DNA from 2 places in the Nocardioides sp. Z35_8 genome. Region 1 is predicted to be linked to the other one. Evidence: predicted binding sites of a transcription regulator. Region 1 holds the regulator's gene; the other holds the start of a gene.
The links. The regulator HrcA, encoded in region 1, represses chaperone genes, less so after heat shock. The targets are predictions, from matches to a motif close to TTGGCACTCGNNNNNNNCGAGTGCCAA.
Positions count from the first base shown of each region.

Region 2: the regulator HrcA is predicted to act here: its motif matches at 3,223-3,249, upstream of groL (chaperonin GroEL).

Region 1 covers NZ_JCAQIE010000001.1:2,381,709-2,386,595, forward strand. Annotated here, with positions in the region: gene AC54T2_RS11500 (DUF3097 family protein) at 1-322, opposite strand, end outside; gene AC54T2_RS11505 (hypothetical protein) at 413-769, opposite strand; gene AC54T2_RS11510 (MBL fold metallo-hydrolase) at 824-1,687, opposite strand; gene hrcA (heat-inducible transcriptional repressor HrcA) at 1,773-2,795, shown strand; gene dnaJ (molecular chaperone DnaJ) at 2,792-3,958, shown strand; gene AC54T2_RS11525 (16S rRNA (uracil(1498)-N(3))-methyltransferase) at 3,965-4,705, shown strand; gene AC54T2_RS11530 (Gmad2 immunoglobulin-like domain-containing protein) at 4,841-4,887, opposite strand, start outside.
Region 2 covers NZ_JCAQIE010000001.1:1,620,003-1,624,889, reverse strand. Annotated here, with positions in the region: gene AC54T2_RS07820 (MFS transporter) at 1-398, opposite strand, end outside; gene AC54T2_RS07815 (hypothetical protein) at 704-1,231, opposite strand; gene groL (chaperonin GroEL) at 1,432-3,060, opposite strand; gene AC54T2_RS07805 (TadE/TadG family type IV pilus assembly protein) at 3,296-4,810, opposite strand; gene AC54T2_RS07800 (TadE/TadG family type IV pilus assembly protein) at 4,813-4,887, opposite strand, start outside.

The DNA of each region.
Region 1 (4,887 bases):
GTGCGTGGGGCACCGCCACCGAGCCCGACGCCGTACGCGTGGGGGCGGCGGGCGCGCCGGCGCGGACGGGTCGGGTGAGGATCACCGGCTTGCCCTCGAGCAGGAAGCCGGGGCCGAGCGGGAAGGTGCGTCGCTTGCCGCGGCGGTCCTCCAGCGTGAGGGTGTCGATGTCGCGGTCGACGGCGACGACCTCGCCGCACCAGTCGGTGGTGACCTCCTCGACGACCATGCCGAGCGCGGTCGGCACCTCGGTGGCGCGACCGTTGCGAGGCGCGCGCCAGTCACCGGAGAGGACGTCGGTTCCGTAGCGATCCTGAGGCACCGGACCACGGTAGGGGCCCGACGCCCCGAGGTGGGGGTGGCACGCCGAGCGGTCGTCAGCCACCACCCGCGACACCGCACCTGACGGGGCTCAGCCCCCGGCGATGCCGGCGCCCTGGGCGCCGTCGCCACTGTTGGCGTCGTCGCCGGTCTCCCCGCCGTCCCCGCTGTCGCTGTTGCCCAGGTCCTCCTGGGTGGCGTCCATCTCGAGCTCGTCGCGGCTCTTGGTGGCCTCGTCGTCGGGGTCGAGCGGCTCGGCCAGCGGGTTGTCCTCGCCCGGCTGGAGGTCGTCGGGGAGCTGGTCGTCGGAGATGCCGCCGAGGGTGGCCTCGTCGGGCGACGCGGTGCCGCCGGAGTGGTCGGAGTCGGCCGGGCTGGTGCGGCTGCCCGCCTTCGGCGTGTCGGTCGACTCGGTGTTGTCGGTCTGGGACTCGCTGTTCTCGCTCATGCACCAGTCCTACTGGCCCGGCGCCGCCGAGACCAGCCCCCGCGGGGTGGGGGCTCAGATGAGGGGCAGTCGCTTCTGGCTGCGGGGCAGGTGCTCGTAGCCCAGCCGGACCGCGCTCACCAGCCGCTCCGGGTCCCTCGGCCACTCCCCGGCGGCGAGGGCCTCGGACTGCGGCACGCCGCGGCCGGCGAGGTCGCGGATGGTCTCGGCGATCACGCCGAGCTCGAGTCGCTGGTCCTGCACGAACGCCTTGTCCACCACCGCGCCGTGCCCGGGCACGACGACGGTCGCATCGGTCATCAGGCCCAGGACCAGGTCGAGCGTGAGCGGCCACTCCAGCGGCCAGGAGTCGTCGCCGATGAACGGCGGGTCGGACTCCTCGACCAGGTCGCCGCCCAGCAGCACGTCGGCATCGGGCACGCGGACGACGAGGTCGCCGGCGGTGTGCCCGCGCCCGGGGTGGATCAGCTCGACCGCCCGGTCGCCGAGGTCGAGCTGGACGGCGGAGGAGAAGGTGCGGGTGGGCAGCCGGAGCGTGGTCGCCAGCACCTCGTCGCGTCGCGGGTCGTCGGCGTCCTGCTCGAACTTCTCGAAGGTGCGGGCCGCCGACTCCTCCATGTGCTCGACCGCCCAGTCGGTGGCGTGGATGGGCAGGTCGCCGAACTGCTCGACCATGGTCGCGTTGCCGAAGTGGTGGTCCCAGTGCTCGTGGGTGTTGACCAGCGCGGTGAGCGGTCCGGCGCCGAGCCGGCGTACGTCGTCGGCGACCGCGCGCGCCTGCGCGGCGGATCCGTGGGTGTCGACCATCAGCAGGCCGTCGGAGCCGCCGACGAGGGTGATGTTGACGTGCATCCAGTCGTAGTGCGCGACCCACACGCGCGGGGCGACCTCGGTGAACCGCGGGGTGTCGTCGGGCATGGGCGCGAGCCTACGGAGTGCGAGTAGTCTTGGCACTCAGGGCGAACGAGTGCCAGAAACCGGATCCGATGCGAGAGGAGAGCAGATGGTCGACGACCGCAAGCTCGACGTGCTCCGCGCGATCGTGGAGGACTACGTCGCCACCGAGGAGCCGGTCGGGTCCAAGGCGCTGGTCGAGCGCCACGGACTGGGCGTCTCACCGGCCACGGTGCGCAACGACATGGCCGCGCTGGAGGAGGAGGGCTACATCCACCAGCCCCACACCAGCGCCGGGCGGGTGCCCACCGACAAGGGCTACCGGCTCTTCGTCGACAGGCTCGCCACGCTCAAGCCGATGAGCGCGGCCGAGCGGCGCGCGATCGCCACCCTCCTCGACGGGGCGGTCGACCTCGACGACGTGGTGCAGCGCTCGGTGCGGCTGCTCAGCCAGCTGACCCGGCAGGTCGCCATCGTCCAGTACCCCACCCTCTCCCGCTCGACCGTGCGCCACATCGAGCTGGTGTCGCTGACCCCGACCCGGGTGATGGTGATCCTCATCCTGAGCACCGGCCGGGTCGAGCAGCGCCTCGTCGAGCTCGACGAGCCCACGGTGGACAGCGACCTCGCCGAGCTCCGCGTGGCGGTCAACCAGGCCAGCTCCGGCGTGCAGATCGCCGCGGCCGCCGCCGCGCTCGCCGACCTCCCGGACGGACTGCGCCCCGAGCAGGCCGACTCGGCCCGGGCGATCGTGGGCGTGCTCACCGAGGCGATGTCCGACCACCGCAGCGACGAGCGGGTCGCCGTGGGCGGCACCGCCAACCTCGCCCGCTACGGCGACTTCGACACCGCCGTCCGTCCGCTCCTCGAGGCGCTCGAGGAGCACGTCGTGCTGCTCAAGCTGCTCGGGGAGTCGGGCGTCGACGCGCTGACGGTGCGCATCGGCCACGAGGGCCCCTACTCCGAGCTCGCGGCCACGAGCGTCGTGGCCACCGGCTACGGCCCGCAGGAGCTGCACCTCGGCTCCCTCGGCGTGGTCGGCCCCACCCGCATGGACTACCCCGGATCCATGGCAGCCGTGCGCGCGGTCGCGCGCTACGTCTCGCGGATCCTCGATGAAGGAAACCAGTGACCCAGGATCCCTACGACATCCTCGGCGTCTCGCGCGACGCGAGCGCCGACGACATCAAGAAGGCCTACCGCAAGCTCGCGCGGCAGCTCCACCCCGACGTCAACCCCGACCCGGCCACGCAGGAGCGCTTCAAGGACGTCTCGCGCGCCTACGAGGTGCTGAGCGACCCCGGCAAGCGTGCCGCGTACGACCGCGGCGGCGACGCGTTCAGCCAGGGGTTCGGCGCCGGGCAGGGCTTCAGCTTCACCGACATCATGGACGCGTTCTTCGGCGGCGGTGCCGCAGGCGGCGCGCAGACCCGCGGCCCGCGCTCGCGCGCCCGGCGCGGCCAGGACGCGCTGATCCGGCTCGACGTCGAGCTCGCCGAGGCCGCCTTCGGCGTGACCCGCGACCTCAAGGTCGACACCGCGCTGCGGTGCGAGGCCTGCCACGGCGAGGGCACCGCGCCCGGCACCAAGCCGGTCACCTGCGAGACCTGCCACGGTCAGGGCGAGGTCGCGGTCGTGCAGCGCTCGTTCCTCGGCGAGATCCGCACCCTGCGCCCTTGCGCGGCCTGCCGCGGCTACGGCTCGATCATCCCCGACCCGTGCCGTGAGTGCTCCGGCGACGGCCGGATCCGCTCCCGGCGCACGCTGACGGTCAAGATCCCGGCCGGGGTCGACCACGGCACGCGCGTGCAGCTCACCGGTCAGGGCGAGGTCGGTCCCGGCGGTGGCCCCGCGGGCGACCTCTACGTCGAGATCCACGTCGAGCCGCACCCGACCTTCACCCGTCACGGCAACGACCTGCACACCACGATCTCGCTGCCCATGACCGCGGCCGCCCTCGGCACGCACCTCACGCTGCCGCTGCTCGAGGCCGACCTGCCCGCGTCGTCCGAGGAGTCCTCGGAGACCGTGACGACCTACGACGTCGACATCCGTCCCGGCACGCAGTCGGGCAGCGAGCAGGTGATCCGCGGCTTCGGCGTGCCCAGCCTGCGCGGCGGTCGCGGCGACCTCGTCGTCAGCATCGCCGTGGAGACCCCCGCCCGTCTCGATCCCCGCCAGGAGGAGCTGCTGCGCGAGCTGGCCGCCATCCGCGGCGAGGAGCAGCCCGACGGCAAGAACGAGGCGCCGCACAAGTCGATGTTCGGCCGGCTCCGCGACGCCTTCCAGGGCTGAGCCGGGGTGTCGCTCCCGGTCCATCTCGTCGAGTCGCTGGACGGAGCAGCGCCCGGCACGCTCGTCGAGGTGAGCGGCGACGAGGCGCACCACGCGGTCGCCGTACGCCGGCTCCGCGAGGGTGAGCGGGTCGTCCTCACCGACGGCCGGGGCACCTGCGCCACGGGGTCGGTTGCGTCGACGGGCAAGCGGGTCTTCGCCGTCACTGTCGAGGACGTCTCCCACGATGAGCGCCCCGAGCCGGCCATCACCGTCGTCCAGGCGCTGCCCAAGGGCGAGCGCGGCGAGCTCGCCGTCGAGGTGCTCACCGAGGTCGGCGTCGACCGCATCGTCCCGTGGGCCGCGTCGCGCTCGGTGGCGGTGTGGAAGGGCGAGCGGGCGACGAAGTCGCACGCGAAGTGGCAGGCCACCGCCCGCGAGGCAGCCAAGCAGTCGCGCCGGTCGTGGCTGCCCACGGTCGCCCCGCTGTCGACCACGGCCGACCTGGCGGCCCTGGTCACCGAGGCCGACCTCGCACTGGTGCTGCACGAGGACGCCACCTTGCCCCTGGGTGCGCTGGAGGTCCCCGAAGCAGGCCGGATCGTGCTCGTCGTCGGACCGGAGGGCGGCATCAGCCCCGACGAGCTCGCGGTGCTGGCCGACGCCGGCGCCCACGTCGTACGCCTCGGGGCCGAGGTGCTGCGCACGTCCACCGCCGGGGTCGTCGCCGTGGCCGCGGTGCTCGCCCGCACCAACCGCTGGGCCTGACGGCGCGTCCGACAGGACGAACCCGCCGGGCGGGCGTACGACAGCGCCTCCCGGCGTACGACCTCGGCGACTTCCTCCTGTCCGACACGCGCGGGACGCATCGGCCGGCCGCGCGGGACGCCGCCCGGGTGACGGCTACGTGACCGTGATCGTCTTGGTGTCGACGGCCGGGCCGGGGCCCT
Region 2 (4,887 bases), 760 kb from region 1:
GGGACACCGACGGCGAACGCCGTGCCGGCGATGCCGAGGAAGAAGCCGCCGAGGAGCACCAGCGGGTAGGAGTCGAGGGCGAAGTAGGCCAGGAACAGCACCGGCACGATGGACACGCCGGACACGATCGGGAACATCAGCCGCCCGCCGTAGCGATCGGTCAGCGCCCCCACCACGATGCGGCCCAGCGAGCCGACCACCACGGGGACGGCGACCATCAACGACACCTCGGACTGGCTGAGCTGGCCGAGCGGGCTGTCGGCGCCCTGCTTGAGGAAGAGCGGGCCGAGCGGGCTGATCAGCGCCCAGGCCCAGAAGTTGACCGCGAACCCGATCGTGGCCAGGGCCAGCATCACCCACGGGTTGCCCGGGCTCCGGGGTGCGGTCGTGGCGCTCATCGTGTGCTCCTGGCGGTCGAGGAACCAACCCAAACCCACCGAACAGCTCGGGCCCTGTGCGATGTGCTCACGAAGTTACGCGCGCCGCGATCAGGCTCGCTAGGGGCCGACTGCCGGGGCCGGATGGGCCCCTGACCCGCCCCTGACGCGGCTGCGCCCCGGGCCGATCGGCCCGGTCCCCCAACGGTTCAGGCGGCGCATCCTGACGCCGAGACGCCGCCGAGTCGGCGCATCCTGCACGCAATGGGTGTCAGGATGCGCCGACTCGGCGATTCACTCGGGGCCGGTGCCCTTCCCAGGGCCCCTCACTGAGCGGCGTCGAAGGCCTGGTCGTAGAGCGCCTCGAGCTCCGGGGAGGTCTCCGCGGTGAAGCCGCAGAGCGTGACCCGGTCGCCGTCGGCGCTGACGAGGTAGGTGCGCCCCTCCTGGAAGTCGACGGCCATCAGCAGGTCCCCCAGCGCCTTGCTGGGTGCCTCGACGACGACGGTGGGCGTCTCGGCGCCGGCGTACCACTGCTCCACCTCGAGCGTCGCCGTCCCGTCGGCCAGGGAGGTGACGGTGCCCTCGAACGCCGTGTCGAACGTCGCGAGGACCTCCGCGGAGGGCATGGCGCACTTGCCGGCGCTCGAGCCGTCGGCGGTGACGACCAGCGGCTCCGTCGAGGTCTCGGTCGGGGTCTCGGTCTGGCTCGTGGACTCGCTCGCGGTCGGCTCGGACGTGGGCGCGTCGTCGTCCTCCGCGCCGCAGCCGGCGAGCGTGAGGGCGAGGACGAGGCCCGCGGCCCCTGCGGGGAGCAGGTGGGCCGGGTGGCGTCGGGTGGTGTGTCGGCTCATGGCGGGCATCCCTTTCGTCGTACGGGCGGCGCGGGCCGCCCGTTCTCCGGTCCGACGCGGCGGCGGGTGGCCGGGTTCCCCGGCGGGGCTCACAGAGGGTGCCACCTGCGCCGACACGACCGGAGATGGCAGCAGGGCCCCCGCCGGAGCGGGGGCCCTGCTGGTTCTGGCTGGTGGAGCTGGTGGAGCTGATCAGTCGATCAGAAGTCCATGCCGCCCATGCCGCCCATGTCGCCGCCGGGCATGGCCGGCGTCTTCTCGGGCTTGTCGGCCACGACGGCCTCGGTGGTGAGGAACAGCGCGGCGATCGACGCGGCGTTCTGCAGCGCCGAGCGGGTGACCTTGGCCGGGTCGATGATGCCCTCGGCGATCATGTCGACGTAGTCACCAGTCGCGGCGTTGAGGCCGTGACCCGCCTCGAGGTTGCGCACCTTCTCGGCGACGACGCCACCCTCGAGACCGGCGTTGACGGCGATCTGCTTGAGCGGGGCCTCGGTCGCCTTGCGGACGATCTCGGCACCGGTCGCCTCGTCGCCGGTGAGCTCGAGCTTGCCGAACGCGATGTCGGCGGCCTGGACGAGCGCCACGCCACCGCCGGCGACGATGCCCTCCTCGACGGCGGCCTTCGCGTTGCGAACGGCGTCCTCGATGCGGTGCTTGCGCTCCTTGAGCTCGACCTCGGTGGCCGCGCCGACCTTGATGACGGCCACGCCGCCGGCCAGCTTGGCGAGGCGCTCCTGGAGCTTCTCGCGGTCGTAGTCGGAGTCGGACTTCTCGATCTCGGCGCGGATCTGGTTGACCCGGCCCTCAATCTGGCCCTGGTCGCCGGCACCCTCGACGATGGTGGTCTCGTCCTTGGTGATGACGACCTTGCGCGCCTGGCCGAGCAGCTCCAGGCCGGCGGACTCGAGCTTGAGGCCGACCTCCTCGGAGATGACCTGGCCACCGGTGAGGATGGCGATGTCCTGCAGCATGGCCTTGCGGCGGTCACCGAAGCCCGGGGCCTTGACGGCCACGGAGCGGAAGGTGCCCTTGATCTTGTTGACCACCAGGGTCGAGAGGGCCTCGCCGTCGACGTCCTCGGCGATGATCAGCAGCGGCTTGCCGGACTGCATGACCTTCTCGAGCAGCGGCAGCAGGTCCTTGACCGTCGACACCTTGGAGTTGGCGATGAGGATGTAGGGGTCCTCCAGCACGGCCTCCATGCGCTCGAGGTCGGTCGCGAAGTAGGCCGAGATGTAGCCCTTGTCGAAGCGCATGCCCTCGGTCAGCTCGAGGTCCAGCCCGAAGGTGTTGGACTCCTCGACGGTGATGACGCCTTCCTTGCCGACCTTGTCCATCGCCTCGGCGATGATCTCGCCGACGGTGGTGTCGGCGGCGGAGATCGAGGCGGTCGAGGCGATCTGCTCCTTGGTCTCGACGTCCTTGGCCATGGCGAGCAGCTGCTCGGACACGGCGGCGACGGCGGCCTCGATGCCCCGCTTGAGGCCCATCGGGTTGGCGCCGGCCGCGACGTTGCGCAGGCCCTCGCGGACCATGGCCTGGGCCAGAACGGTGGCCGTCGTCGTGCCGTCACCGGCGACGTCGTCGGTCTTCTTGGCGACCTCCTTGACCAGCTCGGCGCCGATCTTCTCGTAGGGGTCCTCCAGCTCGATCTCCTTGGCGATCGAGACACCGTCGTTGGTGATCGTGGGGGCGCCCCACTTCTTCTCCAGGACGACGTTGCGGCCCTTGGGGCCGAGGGTGACCTTGACCGCGTCGGCGAGGGTGTTCATTCCTCGCTCGAGGCCGCGGCGGGCCTCCTCGTTGAAAGCAATCAGCTTGGCCATATCGCGTGCGATTCCTATCGACATGAGTCTGTGTGTCGACGCCGGGCGGGCTGCCCGCGACGGACGATCCGCTCCGCCGGCGATCCATTCACGCCGGCTTCTGCGGACCTCAGCGTCACCCAGGTCGTTGTCACTCTCGTGACGAGAGTGCCAACCTCATGTTTAGCACTCGCCCACCGAGAGTGCAAACGCCACCCGGCGGTTGCCGGGCGGCGCTGGCAGGTGTGAGGGTCGGCTACGGCATCCTGATGAGCTTGATGCCGTTGGCCAGCGAGCTGATCGCGGTCGAGAAGATCGGCCCGAGCTCGGATCCCGACACAGCGCAGTAGTAGAAGTCGCCGTCCGAGTTCTCCGTCGTGCGCTCGGCGGGGGTGCTGCAGTCGCTGTTGGCCTGCGAGGGCAGGCCAGTGGCGGGGTGGGGCGAGGCCGCCGCGGCCAGGGCATCGCGGACGTAGGGGGTGACGGTGCTCGACCCACAGCTCGCCGTGTTGGCCTCACCGAAACCCACGGTGATGATGAGTGCCTTCTCCGCCTTCGCCTGAGTGGCGACGTCGGTGACGTTCTTGCATGCCTGCCGCAACTGGCTGGCGGACTCGCCGCCCACGCCCATGTCGCCGGCGGTGTTGAGCGACAGCCCGCCCGAGTGGGCGTTGAGGACTTCCTGCGGCTTGCCATCGGTCTCGAAGAGGATGACCTTCTTGACCGTCCCCTCGCGGGTGGATGGCAGCGAACCCAGGTTGTTGGGGTCCTTGCCGAGGAGGTACCGCGCTGCACCCTTCAACGCACTGGCGAGATGGGTGCGGTACTCGACCGGCGAAGAGGTGTTGCTGATGCACTTCACAGCCTTCACGAGCGGGCTGGCGGTGTTGAGCGTGGGCGTCGCCGACGCGGTCAGGTAGTTGTTGCTGAACGGGGTCGCCACCCACTTGCCCTTGACGATCTCCCCCTGGACGAAGGCCTGGTACTGGCTGTTCGTCTCGGAGGACTTCTTCGCCCGGGGGGCTGGCCACGGCTGGGTCAAGCAGTTGTTGTCCGTCCCCACCGACTTGTGCAGCGCGCCGAGCGCGACGTAGTGCATCTGAGGATTCATCGTCTTGAGCGCGTCCTCGATGCCGGTCACCATGGCTCGCCGGTTGGACTCACTCATGGAGAGGGTCCGGTCGGCCAGCACCACGATGTCCATCGGGTTGGGCGACTCCGCACCGCACGACCCCTTGCACGCAGCCGAGGCGACGCTTCCCGTCCGGCCCGAGTCGATTCCCATGACCGGCGCGAACTTGAAGTCGACGGTCTTGTTGTCGCTCACCTGCACCGTGTTGCACGTGATGCCTACCCCGGTGTCGGGGCACGGGATCGCGCAGATCGCCGCGTTGCACCGCATGGCGGGATACTTGACGTAGTTGTACGGGCTCGGTCCGGGATAGCAGGTGCTCGGGATCTGCGCAGTGCTCGGCAGGTACGGAGAGCTGCCGGTCGACGCGACGACGCAGAACAGGTTGACCGCCGGGTTGATGGCACTGTCCTGTTCGAGGGCGATGCTCCGTGCGGCGCTCTTGGCCTGCAAGCCGTTGCTCGGCAGCTCGAACGCGCCGGAGTGTGCAGCGGAGTCGATGTGGTCGTGCAGCTTCTGCCGCTCCATCACCAGGCTCGAGTAGTCGACGCCCAGCGCGGCGGCGCCGAACAGGACCACGGCAAGAAGGGCCACGAGGATCGCTGTCGCCCCGCGCTCGTTGCGGGGTCGTCGTTTCATCGTCATTCGATCCTCATCCGGCTCTCCTTGGACATTGACATCTTGCTCGCGAAGGCCGACCCCATCGGGGTCAACCA